Microbispora hainanensis: one gene and its partner. The protein of the gene in region 1 interacts with the protein of each later gene in a pairwise test. Links are inferred from orthologs where the notes say so. Each region holds a gene or a part of one and is shown on either strand. Other genes may lie near its edges. The genes, in order: hemL and OHB01_RS32260.

Region 1 (7,625 bases):
ATGTTCAGCGCGTCGACGGAGCAGCGCAGCGCGTCGACGGCGGCGCGGATCGCGGGGCGGCGGGCGGCGTCGGACCTCCAGACCGCGTAGATGCGCCGCACCGGCGGCGGCTGGACGGCCAGGACGGCGACGCCCTCGGGCAGCGGTCCACGGCCCAGCCGGGGGATGAGCGCGCAACCGTGCCCCTCGGCGACCAGCGCGAGGTGGGTGGGGTATTCGTCGGCCATGGCGACGATCCGCGGCTCCCGCTCCTCGGAGCGCAGCAGGAACATCAGGAAGTCGTGGCAGACGGTGCCGGGGGCCGAGCTGATCCAGTTTTCGCCGGCGAGGTCGCTCAGCCGCACATGGTCGGCTTTCACCAGGGGATGGTCGGCCGGCACGACGACGTCGGCCACGTCGTCGAACAGCGCCGTGCGCGACAGGCCCTCGGGCAGCGCCATCGGCCTGTTGAGCCAGTCCTGCAGGACGGCGAGGTCGAGGTCGCCGCGCGCCAGCTCGCGGATCTGCCGCTCCGGCTCCCTCTCGTAGAGCAGCAGGTCGAGATCGGGGTGCTGCCTCTTGAGCATGGTCAGGGCGCGCGGCACGATGCCCCGGGCCGCGGTGGGGAAGGCGGCGATGGTCAGCTTGCCGACCACCGCCCCGCGCAGCGCCTCGAAATCGGCCTCCGCCGTCTCCACGAGCGCGAGGATGCGCTCGGCGTGCTCGGCGAGCAGCCCGGCGGCGTCGGTGAGCTTCACCCCGCGCCCGTTGCGTTCGATCAGGACGGCCCCGGTCTCCCGTTCGAGCTTCGCGAGCTGCTGGGAGATCGCCGAAGGGGTGACCATCAGCGCCTCGGCCGCGGCGCCTACGGAGCCGTAGACCGCGACGGCGTGGAGAGCCTTCAACCGGTTCAGGTCCAACATGTAGCCAGTCTAAACCGTCCTCCTTAGAAAAACTTGTTTGCGCTCAACTGTTTAGCAATGCGATGCTATAGCCATGCGAATCTTCAACAGACTCTTCACTAAGCCCCTCCGATCCGAGCAGACCTCCTATCTGGAGACCCTGGCGCGGCAGGCACGACAGACCCGCGACCGTCGCCCCTCCTCGCGCTGATCCCCTGATCCATGCGCCCCCGCCACCTGGCTCTCGCCGTCGCACTCGCCGCCATCTGGGGCTTCAACTTCGTCGTCATGCAGACGGGACTGAAGCACTATCCGCCGCTGACGTACGCCGCCCTCCGGTTCCTGTTGGCCGCCTTCCCCGCCGTACTCATAGCCGGAGGGCCACGGGCGCCCTGGCGGTGGGTGCTGGCGACCGGCGCGACGCTCGGCGTCGCCCAATACGGCCTGCTGCTGCTCGGCATGCGCGCCGGCATGCCCGCCGGGCTGACCTCCCTGGTCATCCAGGTGCAGGCCGTCTTCACCGCGCTGTTCGCGACCGCGCTGCTCGGCGAACGCCTCGGGCGGCGCAGGATCGCCGGGACGGCGGTGGCCTTCTGCGGCCTGGGCCTGATCGCGGCCGACGTGGCCGCCAGGTCGGGGGCGATCCCCTTCGGCGCGTTCCTGCTGTGCGTCGGCGCGGCGGCCGGGTGGGGGCTCGGCAACGTCGCCACCCGCAAGGCCGCGCCGCCGGACTCCCTGCGGTTCATGGTCTGGGTGAGCGCGGTCTCGGCGCCGCCCCTGCTGGCGCTGGCCCTGGCCACCGAGGGGCCGTCGTCGCTGACGTCGTTCACGGCCGAGGGTGTGGGCGCCGTGCTCTACACGGCGTTCCTGTCCACCCTCGGCGGGTTCGCCATCTGGGGATGGCTGCTGGCCCGCTACGACGCCTCGGTGGTCGCGCCGTACAGCCTGCTCGTGCCGGTCTTCGGCATCGCCTCCGCCGCGCTGTTCACCGGCGAGCCGATCTCCCTCCTCACCGTCGCCGCGGGCGCCCTCATCCTCGCCGGCCTCCTGTTCGCCAACTCACGCCCCCGTACGGCCCTCACCAGCCGCCCGGTGCCCGTCCCCCGCTGACCCTCGCGCTCGCACGGATACGGCTACGGTGAGCGACGTGGACGACACTGAGACGTACGACGTGAGCCGTGCACTGGAGTGCTGGCCGGCGCCGCCGCCCTGGGGGTGGCGCGCGGACGACCTCGATCGTCTGCCTTCGGAGGGCCCGAATGGCGAGCCCGGCTTCTTCGAGCGCGTCGAGCTGATCGACGGAGCACTCGTCTTCAACTCACCCCAGCGGCGGTTCCACCAGCGCCTCATCCGCGGCCTCACAGAGCGGCTCGACGCGGAGGCTGAGGTACGCCGAGGCGGGCATCCCGCACTTCTGGCGGGTGGAGGAGAGCGACGGGCGTCCCGTCGTCTACGTGTACGAACGGGACCCCGCCACGGGCGCGTACACGCCGACCGGGATCCACCACGGGCACCTGGCGGTGCAGGTGCCCTTCCCGTTCGAGGTGGATCTCGACCAGCTGGTGAAGTGAGTCAGACGCCGGCGGCTTGGGCGGCGGCCTTGGCGGCCAGGGGGAGAGCCTCGGCGACCTGGGTGAGCGCCGCGTCGTCGTGGGCGGCCGACAGGAACCACGCCTCGTACGCCGACGGCGGCAGGTAGACGCCCTGGTCGAGCATGCTGTGGAAGAACGCGCGGTACGCGTCGGTGTTCTGGGTCCGGGCCGAGTCGAAGTCGGTGACCGGGGTGTCGGTGAAGAAGATCGAGAAGAGGTTTCCGGCCCGCTGGAGGCGGTGCGGCACCCCGGCGGCGGCCAGCGCGTCGGAGGCGGCCCTGCCGATGACCAGCGCGGACGCGTCGACCCTGTCGTACACGTCGTCGTCGCAGGCGCGCAGCGTGGCCAGCCCGGCGGCGCAGGCGAGCGGGTTGCCCGACAGCGTGCCGGCCTGGTAGACGGGCCCCTCCGGGGCGAGGGCGGCCATGACCTCCGCCCGCCCGCCGAACGCCGCGGCGGGCAGCCCGCCGCCCATGACCTTGCCGAACGTCATCAGGTCGGCCTCGACGGGGTCGATGCCGTACCAGCCGGAGGCGGACACCCGGAACCCGGTCAGCACCTCGTCGATGATCAGCAGCGCGCCGTGCTCGGTGCACAGCTCGCGCAGGCGCCGGTTGAAGCCGTCGGCAGGCGGCACGACGCCCATGTTCGCCGGGCACGCCTCGGTGATCACGCAGGCGATGTCGAACGTGCGGAACGCCTCCTCGACCGCCTCGATCGAGTTGTACGGCAGCACGATCGTGTCGGCCGCGGAGGCCCCGGTGACGCCGGGGGTGTCGGGCAGGCCGAAGGTGGCGACCCCGGACCCGGCCGAGGCCAGCAGCGCGTCCACGTGCCCGTGGTAGCAGCCGGCGAACTTCACGACCTTCGCCCGGCCGGTGAAGCCGCGGGCCAGCCGTACGGCGGACATGGTGGCCTCGGTGCCGGAGCTGACCAGCCGGACCTTCTCGACGGGGGCGACGCGGGAGACGATCTCCTCGGCGAGCAGGACCTCGCCCTCGGTCGCGGTGCCGAACGAGAAGCCGCGCGCGACGGCCTCTTCCAGTGCCTCCACGACGGCGGGGTGGCGGTGGCCGAGGATCATCGGGCCCCAGGAGCACACCAGGTCGACGTAACGGTTGCCGTCCACGTCGGTGATGTACGGCCCCTCGCCGGAGGCCATGAAGCGGGGGGTGCCGCCCACGGCGCCGAAGGCGCGCACCGGCGAGTTGACGCCGCCGGGAACGATCCGGCGGGCGCGGTCGAACAGGTCCTCGGAGGTCTGCGTGCGAGTCACGCCCTCCAGATTACGGGCCCACCCGTCCGGGGCCCGTACCGGGAATCACTCGCAGAAGTCGGCGAGCAGGTCGAGCACGCGCAGCGGATCGGGCAGCGGACGCCCGTCGGGGGGCCTGATCCAGCTCACGACCCCGCCCGTGGGCGTGGTGGACGGCGGCGCGAGCACGTAGCTGTCGCGGCAGTGCCAGCGCAGGCCCGGCGTCTCGTCGATCGTCTCGGGTCCCGCGTCGAGGCTGCAGGACCACCACTCGTCCTCGTCCTCGGGCGCCCCACGCGTCGCGACGAAAAAAAGAACCCGGTCGCCGTTCTCGGCGACCGGGCCCGTGTCGAAGCCTGCTGCGTCCATGGCGGCCAGGGCGGGACGGCCCGCCGCGGCCGGTACGTCGAACACGTCGAACACCCTGCCGGTGGGCAGGATCACGTTCATGTCCGGATCCTGCTTCCACCACCGCGTGAGCAGCGCCGTGTCCGTCGTGGCCTGCATCTGCCACGCGGGCGACAGCGGGTGCATGCCGGGATCGGGACAGCCGACCCGGTCGCAGGAGCACGCCCTGCCTCCCTCGCTCAGCGGGTGGGCGCCCATACAGCTCGCCCAGCCCAGCTGTGCGTACTCCAACACCGACGTCATCTTCCGCGGCGCGTGATGCGCACGCCGTTTCGCACGTCGGGCCAGCGGTACCCCCACCATGGCGCTCCTCCCCACAAGCGTCACACCCGCTGCCCTCCTGCGTTACGCAAGATGCTCGCGGTACATGTACCTGATAATGCCTTCTGGCCGATCGCGGCTCGGCAGGACCCCCCTGATGAGGGGTCAGGATAGTCCGCGGGCGACCTCGGTGGCCCAGTAAGTGAGGATCATGTCGGCACCGGCGCGGCGGATCGCGATCAGCGACTCCATGATCACCCGCTCCCGGTCGATCCAGCCGTTGGCCGCCGCCGCCTCGACCATCGCGTACTCGCCGCTGACCTGGTAGGCCGCGACCGGCACGTCGACGGTGTCGCGGACCTGCCGCAGGATGTCGAGGTAGGCCAGGGCGGGCTTGACCATGACGGCGTCCGCGCCCTCGGCCAGGTCGAGACGCACCTCGCGCAGCGCCTCGCCGATCGGTCCGGCCGGGTCCTGCTGGTAGGCGCTGCGGTCGCCGAACTGCGGCGCGCACTCGGCGGCGTCGCGGAACGGCCCGTAGAACCCGGAGGCGTACTTCGCGGCGTACGCCAGGATCGGGATCTCGGCGAAGCCGTTGGCGTCGAGGGCCGCGCGGATGGCGCCGACCTGGCCGTCCATCATCCCGCTCGGCGCGATCATCCGGGAGCCGGCCGCCGCCTGCGCGACCGCCGCCGACGCGTAGCGCTCCAGCGTCGCGTCGTTGTCCACCTCGCCGTCGGCCGTCAGCAGGCCGCAGTGGCCGTGGTCGGTGTATTCGTCCAGGCAGGTGTCGGTCATCAGCACCAGCGCGTCGCCCAGGTCGGAGGCGAGGTCGCGCAGCGCCACCTGGACGATGCCGTCCGGGTCGTCGGCGCCCGAGCCCCTGGCGTCCTTGTGCGCGGGGATCCCGAACAGGATGATCCCGCCCACGCCGGCCTCGGCCGCCTCGTGGGCGGCCTTACGCAGCGACTCGCGGGTGTGCTGGACGACCCCGGGCATGGAGCCCACCGGCTGCGGCTCGGCGATGCCCTCCTTGACGAACATCGGCAGGATGAGCTCGGCCGGGTGCAGCCGCGTCCCCGCGACCATCCGGCGCATCGCGGCGGTACGGCGCAGCCGCCGGGGCCGCGCCACCGGGTATTGGGCGTTCACAATGGTCTCCCCGCTCTTGATCGCGCCGGCCCGCCGGGAGGCCGTCCCGGCGGGCCGCACACGAGTCGGTTCACTTGACGCGTCGCCGCGCGCCCCTGCGCATCTGGGACGGACGGCGGGGCACCTCGCCCGCCGACACGGCGGCGTGCCGCATCTTGGCACCATAGTCCGCCAGCGCCGCGGCGAGAGCCGTGGCGGACGGTTTGTCGGCCATCACGTCGACCCGCAGGCCGAACTCCTCGGCCGTCTTGGCGGTCTGCGGCCCGATGACCGCGATCACGGTCACGTTGTGCGGCTTTCCGGCGATGCCGACGAGGTTGCGCACGGTCGAGGACGAGGTGAACAGCACGGCGTCGAACCCGCCGCCCTTGATCGCCTCGCGGATCGGGGCGGGCGGCGGCGCGGCGCGCACGGTGCGGTAGGCCGTCACGTCGTCGCACTCCCAGCCGAGCTGGGTCAGCCCCGCCACCAGCGTCTCGGTCGCGATGTCGGCCCGCGGCAGCAGCACCCGGTTGATCGGGTCGAGCATCGAGTCGTACGGCGGCCACTCGGCCAGCAGGCCCTCGGACGACTGCTCGCCCGTCGGCATGAGGTCGGGCTTCACGCCGAACTCGACCAGCGCCCGCGAGGTGGCCTCGCCCACGGCGGCGACCTTGAGCCCGGCGAACGCCCGGGCGTCCAGGCCGTACTCCTCGAACTTCTCGCGCACCGCCTTGACCGCGTTGGCGCTGGTGAAGGCGACCCACTCGTAGCGGCCGGTCACCAGGCCCTTGATCGCGCGGTCCATCTGCTGCGGCGTGCGCGGCGGCTCGACAGAGATCGTCGGCACCTCCTCGGGCACCGCGCCGTACGAGCGGAGCTGCTCCGACAGCCCCTTGGACTGCTCCTTGGTGCGCGGCACGAGCACCCGCCAGCCGAACAGCGACTTGGTCTCGAACCACGACAGGCGGTCACGCATGCCGACGGCGTCGCCCACCACGATCAGCGCGGGCTCGGTCATCCCGGCGTGCTTGAGGTCGGGGCCGAGCCGTCCGAGCGTGGAGACCACCGTGTATTGCTCGGTGGTCGTGCCGTCGCTGGTCACCGCCACCGGCGTCGAGTCGGGCTTGCCGCCCGCGATCAGCGCCTTGCTGATCGGGACCGCGTCCGCGACGCCGTTGTAGATCACCAGCGTGCCCTCGCACGCGGCGTGCTTGGCCCAGTCGTCGGTCTGCGCGGCGTCCACGATGCGGAACTCCGGCGCCGACGCCGCCGGCGGGATGCCGGCGTAGGTCAGCACGGCCGTGGCCGGCGGCACGCCGGGCACGATCTCGAAGTCCACGTCCGCCTTGGCGCAGGCGGCCACCTCGTCGGTGACGGAGGAGAAGAAGGACGGATCGCCCGAGCAGAGCCGCACGACCGTGCGGCCCGCCTTGGCGGCCTGGATGGTCTTCAGCGACACCGAGTTCTCCGCCGCGTCGGCGGAGATGTCGACGACCTCGACGTCCTCACGGCTGTGGCGCAGCAGCGAGCCGTACGCCTGCCGGTCGAGCACGACGACGTCGGCCCTGCCCAGCAGGTCGGCGCCGCGCAACGTGAGCAGGTTCTCGTCACCGGGGCCGGCGCCGACGAAGGCGACGAACCCGGACCGGGTCTGCGTGCTGTTATTCGCGGGGCTCAACGGGCCTGCTCCCCCATCAACGTGTCGGCCCCCTCGACGATCATGGCTGCCGCGAGTTCGCGGCCCATCTCCACGGCCGTCGTAGAGGGTCCGGAGGTGGACTTGCGCACCGACCGTGCGCCGTCGACGGCGACGACGGTGGCGGTCAGATTGAGAATGTGCCCGTCACCGGAGGCGAAAGCACCTACCGGGGCCGCGCAACCGGCCTCGAGGGCGGCGAGCACCGAGCGCTCGGCGTCCACCGCGGCCCGCGTCCGCGGGTCGTCGACGGCGCGCAGCAGCTCGATGAGATCGTCACGGTCGGCCAGGCACTCGACGGCGAGAGCGCCCTGCCCGGGGGCGGGCAGCATCTCGTCGACCTCGAACACCTGGGCGATCTCCCCGTCCCGGCGGATCCTGGCCAGCCCTGCGGCGGC
Region 2 (7,526 bases), 4.2 Mb from region 1 along the record:
TCACCTTGAGGGACTGCCCGGAGGCGATGGCGTTGTCGGGGGTGCCCACCGCGACGTCGGGCCAGGTGAAGGTGAGCCCGTTCTTGGTGATGGTGGCCCCCGGGGTGACGCCGACCGACGCCAGCGCCTGGGCGGAGATGCTGGCGCCGTTGCCGTCGAAGTTCCCGGGAGCGGTGTTGGTGTCGTCGGTGACCGCGACGTTGCTGAAGAGCTCCTCAAGCGGCTTCTCGCCGCCGCCCCACACCTGCACCGTGGCCGTCGTGGAGACGGCCCAGTCGTCGCCCCCCTCGGTGCCGCTGAGGACGGCGGTGACGGTCGCGGCGCCGCTCGCCGCGCCGGTGGCGGGAGTGAAGGTGAACTCCACCGTGGCCTTCGCGTCCGCCGCCAGCGGCCCCACTTCGGCGTGCTCGGGGGTGACGGTCCACCCCTCCGGCACCGTGAGGGCCACGCTCGCCGACGCCAGCGGCTCCTCGACCGCTCTGACGGTGACCTCGGCCTTCGCCGCCTCACCCGGGGTGACCTCGACCGGTGCGGTCACCGTGACCTTCTGCAGCGCGTACGCCCGGTAGGTGTGACCGGCCTGCGCGGTGATCCGGACGGCGTCGGCCTCGGTCTTCTCCACCGTGGCCGAGCCGCCGCCGGTGACGTCGCGGACCTTGTGACGCCCGGCGAAGATGCCGCCGCGCACCTTGACGACACCGTCGCGGTCGGGCGTGATGAGGTATTCGTCGGCCTGCCCCTCGCTCCACGCCGCGCCGACGGTATGGCCGCCGCGGCCCCGCAGGCCGCGCACCTTTCCGTTCCGCCAGGCGTCCGGAAGCGCCGGCAGCACGTGCAGCTCGCCGGTGTGGCTCTGCAGCAGCATCTCCGTGATGCCGGAGGTCGCGCCGAAGTTGCCGTCGATCTGGAACGGCGGGTGCAGGTCGAACATGTTCGGCGCGAGCCTGGCCGGGGTGACCAGGAGGCGGACCAGGTCGTGCGCCCGGTTGCCCTCCTCCATCCGCGCCCAGTAGTTGATCTTCCAGGCCAGCGACCAGCCGGTGCCGTCGTCGCCGCGCAGTTCGAGAGTCCGCCGCGCCGCGTCGTACAGCTCCGGGGTGCCGCGCTTGGTGATCTGGTGGCTGGGGTGCAGGCCGTACAGGTGGGAGATGTGCCGGTGGTTCTGCTCGGTCTCCACCCAGTCGTACAGCCACTCCTGGATGTTGCCGCGCGAACCGATCTTCATCGGGGCGAGCCGGTCCCTGGCGGCCAGGACCTGTGCCCGGAAGCTCGCGTCCACGCCGAGGACCTCACTGGCCTCCGCGCAGCCGTCGAACAGGTCGCGCAGGATCTGGTTGTCCATCGTCGGGCCGGCGGCGACGCTGGCGTTCGCGTGGTGGCTGAGCTCGGGCGAGTTCGACGGGTTGGTGACGAGATATCCGAGCTTCGGCTCCTCGACGAGGGTGTCGAGGAAGAACTGCGCCGCGCCCTTCATCGCCGGGTAGTTCTTACGCAGGAACTCGACGTCGCCGGTGAACAGGTAGTGGTCCCAGATCATGGTGGCCAGCCACGCGCCGCCGGTCTGCCACATGCCCCAGAACGCGCCGTCGACGACCGAGGTCGCCCGCCACGCGTCGGTGTTGTGGTGGGTGACCCAACCGCCGGCGCCGTACTGCACCTCGGCCGTGCGCGCGCCGGTCACCGTGAGGTCGTTGATCATGCTGAACACCGGCTCGAAGCACTCCGACAGGTTCGTGGTGTCGGCGGGCCAGTAGTTCATCGGCAGGTTCGCGTTGATGGTGTACTTCGAGTCCCACTGCGGGCTCATCGAGTCGTTCCAGATGCCCTGGAGGTTGGCCGGCTGGGTCCCCGGCCGCGAGCAGGAGATCAGCAGGTAGCGGCCGAACTGGAAGAGCAGCGCGGAGAACTGGGGGTCGTCGACGGCCCCGTGCTGGGTGATCCGGACGTCGGTCGGCTGGTCGGCCGCGTCGGTGCGGTCGAGTTCGAGCGTCGTCCGGTTGAACAGCTCCTGATAGTCGGCCACGTGCCGGCTGCGCAGCGTGTCGTACGCCGTGCCCTGGGCGGCCTCGAGGTGCTGTCGCGCGATGCCCTGGTAGTCGCCGCTGACATCCTTGTAGTTCACGTAGCTGGAGCCGATGGAGATCAGCAGCGTCACGCTGTCGGCGGCGGACACCTGGAGCGTTCCGCCGGAGCTCGTGACGCTGCCGCCCTCGGCGACGGCCTTGGCCAGCGCCAGGAACTTGACCTGGCCGGTGATGCCCTCGAAGTTGCCCGAGACGCCGTCGAGCGCGACCGTGGAGCTGTCCGGGCTGGTCAGCGTCGTGCGCTGGGGGCTGTCGAACGTCGCGCTGAAGGTGATCGAGCCGGGCTTGTCGGCGGTGAGGCGGACGACGATGACCTGGTCGGGCGCGCTGGCGAACACCTCGCGCTTGTAGCGCACGCCGTTCAGCAGGTAGGTGACGGACGCGACGGCGGTGGTGAGGTCGAGCTGGCGGTTGTATTCGGTGAACCCGCTGCTGCCGGGGAAGGTCAGCCTGATGTTGCCGACCGTCTGGTAGGCGAGCTGGCCCGCGGGTGAGCCCAGCATGTTCTGGTCGATCAGCGTCTGTGCCTGGGTCCACTGGTCCTCGAAGACCAGGCGCCGGATCTCCGGCAGCGCCGCCAGGCCCTTCGGGTTGCTCTGGTCGTACGGCCCGCCGCCCCAGACCGTGTCCTCGTTGAGCTGCAGGCGCTCGGCGTCGACGTTGCCGAACACCATCGCGCCGAGGCGTCCGTTGCCGATGGGGAGGGCGCGGAGCCAGTCCGTGCCCGCGCCCTTGTCGTACCAGAGCGCCATGTCGCTGGCGGCGCGCACCTCCGAGGGTGCCACCGATCCTGCTCGGGCGACCGCCGTCCACTGCATCGGCAGCATCAGAGCCCCGGCTCCGACCGTGCCGATCTTCATTAATTGCCTTCGCGTCAGATCTGGCATTCGCTCTCCAAGCGCATGGCTGCCTTGCCGGCGGCCGGCGCCGCGCCCTTGGGCTGCGAGAGCCCCGCATCGAGGAGACGGGCGGGGTTCGGCGGGACCGGCTGCGTGACGAGGCTGTGTAGGGGGTGATGGCAAAGCTACAAAGATTTGATGTATCGGTCAACGATGTGATGCAAAACCCCCGCAAGCCGGTCATCTGACCGCTATCAGGCCGGAATACATCTAACCTTTGGCGGGAAAGGCCATGCGGCGCCGGGTAGCGGCACGCGGCCGCGTCCTGTATCCGTAGAGCAGCAGTGATTCCCGACGACCATGCGCGAACGACGTGCGGGCAGGCCGCATCCGCTCCCCGCACGCCGTGGTAACGGGGAATCCCCCGCTCCCGCCGACCCTGGGAACCTACCTGCCATGTCACGCACAGACGATGTAGTGGACAGCATCAAGCGGATGATCCTCGACGGCGTCCTGCGGCCCGGCGACCGTCTGCCCGTCGAGAAGGACCTCGCCGAGTCGCTGGGCGTCTCACGCGGGGCGCTGCGCGAAGGGATCTCGGCGCTGTCGATCCTCGGCATCGTCAGCACCCGGCAGGGCGACGGGACGTACATCACGAACCTCGACGCGACGCAGTTGCTGGCTCCGATGGGCTTCGTCGTGGACCTGCACGGCCAGGGCGACCCGCGGCACGTCTACACCGTCCGGCGTCTGCTCGAATCGGAGGCGGCCCGGCTCGCCGCCACCAGCATCACCGACGAGGCGCTCTGCCAGGCCAGGGACCTGCTCGGCGAGTCGGCCCGGATCATCGATCAGGCGCCCCACGACCACGAGCGCCTCATCGAGATCGACATCGCCTTCCACCGCATCATCGCCGCCCACACCGACAACCCGGTCCTGGTCGGCCTGATCGAGGCGTTCGCCCGGCGCACCGTCCGCGGCCGGCTGTGGCGGAGCCTCCACGAGGAGGGCGCCGACCGGCGTACCCACGACGAGCACGTGGCGATCTGGGCGGCGCTCGCGGCACGCGATCCCGAACGGGCGCGCATCCGGATGGCCAACCATCTCGTCGGGGTCGAGGAGTCCCTCCCCCGGCTGCCCGACGACGGCGACGCGCCCTGATCACAGCACAGGGATCACCACACAGGGATCACCGCGCCCTGATCACCGTGCCCTGATCACCGTGCCCTGATCACCGCGCCGAGTCGGGGTCCGTGCCGGGACGCGACCGGCCGAGGTTCTCCCGCAGCCAGGTCTCCGTGGTGCTGACGTGCACGAGCGCGACCGCCTGGGCGAGCGCGGCGTCGCCGGCCGCGAGCGCGCGATAGATGGCGGCGTGCTCGGCGATCGTACGGCCGGCCGCGTTCTCCTCCACCAGCCCGCGCCAGACCCGCGCCCGGAGAGTGCGGCTGGCGATGCCGCCGAGGAGGGCGGCCAGGGACTTGTTGCCCGTGGCGTCGAAAACGGCCCGGTGGAAGGCGTCGTCGTGGTGGTTGAGCGCTTCGGTGTCGTTCTGTGCCGCGATCATCGCGTTGAGATGCCGCTCGACGTCCGCGAGCTGCCCGGCGGTGATCCGGGCGGCGGCCAGACCCGTCGCGACCGGCTCGAACAGCCGCCGCACCTCGGTGATCTCGAGCAGGTCGTCGCCCCGCATCATCTCGACGGCGAGGCCGACCCCTTCGAGCAGCAGCTCCGGCGAAAGGCTCGTGACGTACGTGCCGTCGCCCCTGCGCACCTCCAGCACGCGTGTGGTGACGAGGGAGCGGACGGCCTCCCTGAGCAGGTTGCGGGACAGGCCCAGCTCGGCGGCCAGGTCCTGTTCTGGAGGCAGCCGGGCGCCCGGAGGAAGCGTCCCGTCCTTGATGCGCTGCCTGATGCGCTCGATCGCCTGCTCGGTCAACGACATACCTGCATTTTGGTGTGTCAGGACACCAGACCTCCACATGGTCCACGTAGCGTGCTGCGTCTTCCGGCCCGCAGACATGCGATGTGTCCGGTCTTCCCACCCGTACGGTGATGGCCGAGACGTCGGATCCCTTGGTGATGAGAGCCGCGTGCGTAACGGAATATCACCATCCTTACCCAAGGTCTGGACACTAGAGCGGTTTTGAGCATAGAAAGACATCCCATGTCCTGTCGTGATTGGCCCCCTCACGACCAACCTCACCCATGCCCCGTACGACGACGCGGACGTCACCTGAGCGTCGGCGACGGCATGGCAGCCGTGGTGCTTCAGAAGGAGAGACGATGGAACGCAAACGGTTCGCACTCGCCGCGGCCTTAGCCCTGTCCGGATGCCTCGCCGCCGCCTGTGGCGGCAGCGGCGGCACGGGAGACGGCGGCTCCGGGAACGACGCGGCGGCGAAGCCGGTCATCGGCGTCGACTATCCGCGTTCCGACACGGACTTCTGGAACTCCTACATCAGTTACGTGCCGAAGTTCGCCGGCGAGCTGGGCGCGGAGATCAAGACCACCAACTCCCAGAACGACATCGCGAAGCTCACCGCCAACGTGCAGACCCTGATGAGCCAGGGTGTGAAGGGCGTGGTCATGGCGCCGCAGGACACCGCGGCGGTGGCGCCCACGCTGCAGCAGCTCGAGAACAAGAAGATCCCCGCCGTGCTGGTGGACACCCGGCCCGACACCGGGAACGCCTTCATGGTCGTGCGCGCCGACAACCGCGCGTACGGGGAGAAGGCCTGCAGGTTCCTGGGCGAGAAGCTCGGCGGCAACGGCAAGGTGGTCATGCTGGAGGGCGACCTGGCCTCCATCAACGGCCGGGACCGCACCGAGGCGTTCAACGACTGCATGAAGCAGAACTATCCCGGCATCAAGGTGTTCGGCGAGGCGACGAACTGGGACGGCGCCGTGGCCTCGCAGAAGCTCTCGACGGTGCTGACCGCGAACCCCGACGTCAAGGGCGTCTACATGCAGTCGAGCTTCGCCCTCGCCGGCACGCTGCAGGTGCTCAAGCAGCGCGACCTGCTGGTGCCGCCGGACGACCCCAAGCACGTCTTCGTCGTCTCCAACGACGGCATCCCGCAGGAGCTCAAGGACATCGCCGCCGGGAACATCGACGCGACCGTCTCCCAGCCCGCGGACCTGTACGCCAAGTGGGCGCTGTCGTACGCGCAGGCCGCGATCGAGGGCAAGACCTTCCAGCCGGGGCCGACCGATCACGACAGCACCATCATCCAGGTGCGGCCGGGCCTGCTGGAGGACCAGCTGTCCGCGCCGCTCGTCACGGCCGACGGCGGCACCTATGGCGGGATCTCCAGCGTGAAGCACGACGACAAGTCGCTGTGGGGCAACAACCTGAGCTGAGAGGGCGTGACCGATGGAAGCGTTCGCGGGAGGGCCCGCGAGCCCTCCACCCGCCCGCGACGGCGGGCCGGGCCGTACGGACCCGCCCGTCGCCGCGGCGGAGAACATCACCAAGAGGTACGGCGAGACGACGGCGCTCGACGGCGCCCGCATCACGATCGGGCCCGGGGAGGCGCACGCGCTGGTCGGGCGCAACGGTGCGGGCAAGTCGACGCTGGTCTCCATCCTGACCGGGCTGCAGGCGCCGGACGAGGGCGAGGTCCGCTTCGCCGGGTCGCCCGCGCCGCGGCTGTCCGACCGGGACGCCTGGCGGGAACGGGTCGCCTGCGTCTACCAGAAGTCCACGATCATCCCTGAGCTGACCGTGGCGGAGAACCTCTACCTGAACAGGCACGACCGCAACCGGCTGGGGCTGGTCGGCTGGAAGAGCCTGTGGCGGAAGGCGGCCGACCTGCTGGAGGCATGGTCGGTGGACGTCGACGTCCGCAGGCCGGCCGGGGAGCTCGGGGTCGAGCAGCGGCAGTTCGTGGAGATCGCCCGGGCGCTGTCGTTCGGCGCGCGGTTCATCATCCTCGACGAGCCCACCGCCCAGCTCGACGGCGCGGCGATCTCCCGGCTCTTCGACCGGATGCGGGCGATGCGCGAGCAGGGGGTCACCTTCCTGTTCATCAGTCATCACCTGCAGGAGATCTACGAGATCTGCGACACGGTCACGGTGTTCCGGGACGCCCGGCACATCCTCACCGCGCCGGTGGCCGATCTGCCGCAGGGCGAGCTGGTGGCGGCGATGACCGGTGAGGCCGCGGGGCTGCGGGAGCACGCCGTACGCCCGGCGGTTCCGGCGGACGCCCCGGTGGTCCTCGACGTACGGGGCCTGTCCGACGGCGACGTCTACCAGGACGTCGACCTCCGGGTGCGGGCCGGGGAGATCGTGGGGCTGGCGGGCCTGGGCGGCAGCGGGAAGAACGAGCTCGCCGAGGCCATCGCCGGGCTGCGCGCTCCCCGGGACGGCACCCTGGAGGTGGCCGGGAACCGCCCGCGCCCCGGCAGTGTGCCGGATTCGCTGGCCGCCGGGGTGGGCCTGGTGCCCCGCGACCGTCACCATCAGGGCCTCGTTCCCCTGATGTCCATCGCCGACAACACCACGCTGACCGTGCCCGAACGGCTCGGCCAGGCGGGGTTCGTCAGCGGCCGGCGCAAGGACGCGCTGGCCCGCGAGATGATCACGAATCTCGCGATC

What was found.
Region 2: the proteins of hemL (region 1) and OHB01_RS32260 interact in binary tests that used the Escherichia coli proteins (3 or more experiments, as listed by UniProt). The link is inferred for Microbispora hainanensis from one-to-one orthologs.

Annotation. Positions count from the first base shown.
Region 1 is NZ_CP108086.1:2,854,443-2,862,067, reverse strand. What follows is about bases 1,602-4,511. They hold hemL (glutamate-1-semialdehyde 2,1-aminomutase), read right to left. Parts: upstream 3,750-4,511; coding sequence 2,454-3,749; downstream 1,602-2,453. Other genes in these bases: OHB01_RS13365 (bifunctional DNA primase/polymerase), read right to left, coding at 3,795-4,439; OHB01_RS13375 (hypothetical protein), read left to right, coding at 2,303-2,452; OHB01_RS13380 (EamA family transporter), read left to right, coding at 1,602-1,991. Also shown: OHB01_RS13385 (LysR family transcriptional regulator), read right to left, coding at 1-902; more of OHB01_RS13380, read left to right, coding at 1,104-1,601; hemB (porphobilinogen synthase), read right to left, coding at 4,563-5,549; OHB01_RS13355 (uroporphyrinogen-III synthase), read right to left, coding at 5,620-7,209; hemC (hydroxymethylbilane synthase), read right to left, coding at 7,206-7,625. UniProt on the Escherichia coli protein: Aminomutase that catalyzes the transfer of the amine group on carbon 2 of glutamate 1-semialdehyde to the adjacent carbon 1 to form 5-aminolevulinate.
Region 2 is NZ_CP108086.1:7,016,924-7,024,449, forward strand. Bases 2,421-5,231 are described here. They hold OHB01_RS32260 (FadR/GntR family transcriptional regulator), read left to right. Parts: upstream 2,421-3,379; coding sequence 3,380-4,084; downstream 4,085-5,231. Other genes in these bases: OHB01_RS32255 (glycosyl hydrolase family 95 catalytic domain-containing protein), read right to left, coding at 2,421-2,944; OHB01_RS32265 (FadR/GntR family transcriptional regulator), read right to left, coding at 4,155-4,868; OHB01_RS32270 (sugar ABC transporter substrate-binding protein), read left to right, coding at 5,210-5,231. Also shown: more of OHB01_RS32255, read right to left, coding at 1-2,420; more of OHB01_RS32270, read left to right, coding at 5,232-6,286; OHB01_RS32275 (sugar ABC transporter ATP-binding protein), read left to right, coding at 6,300-7,526. UniProt on the Escherichia coli protein: Transcriptional activator of the glcDEFGB operon which is associated with glycolate utilization, and encodes malate synthase G and the genes needed for glycolate oxidase activity. Also negatively regulates the transcription of its own gene.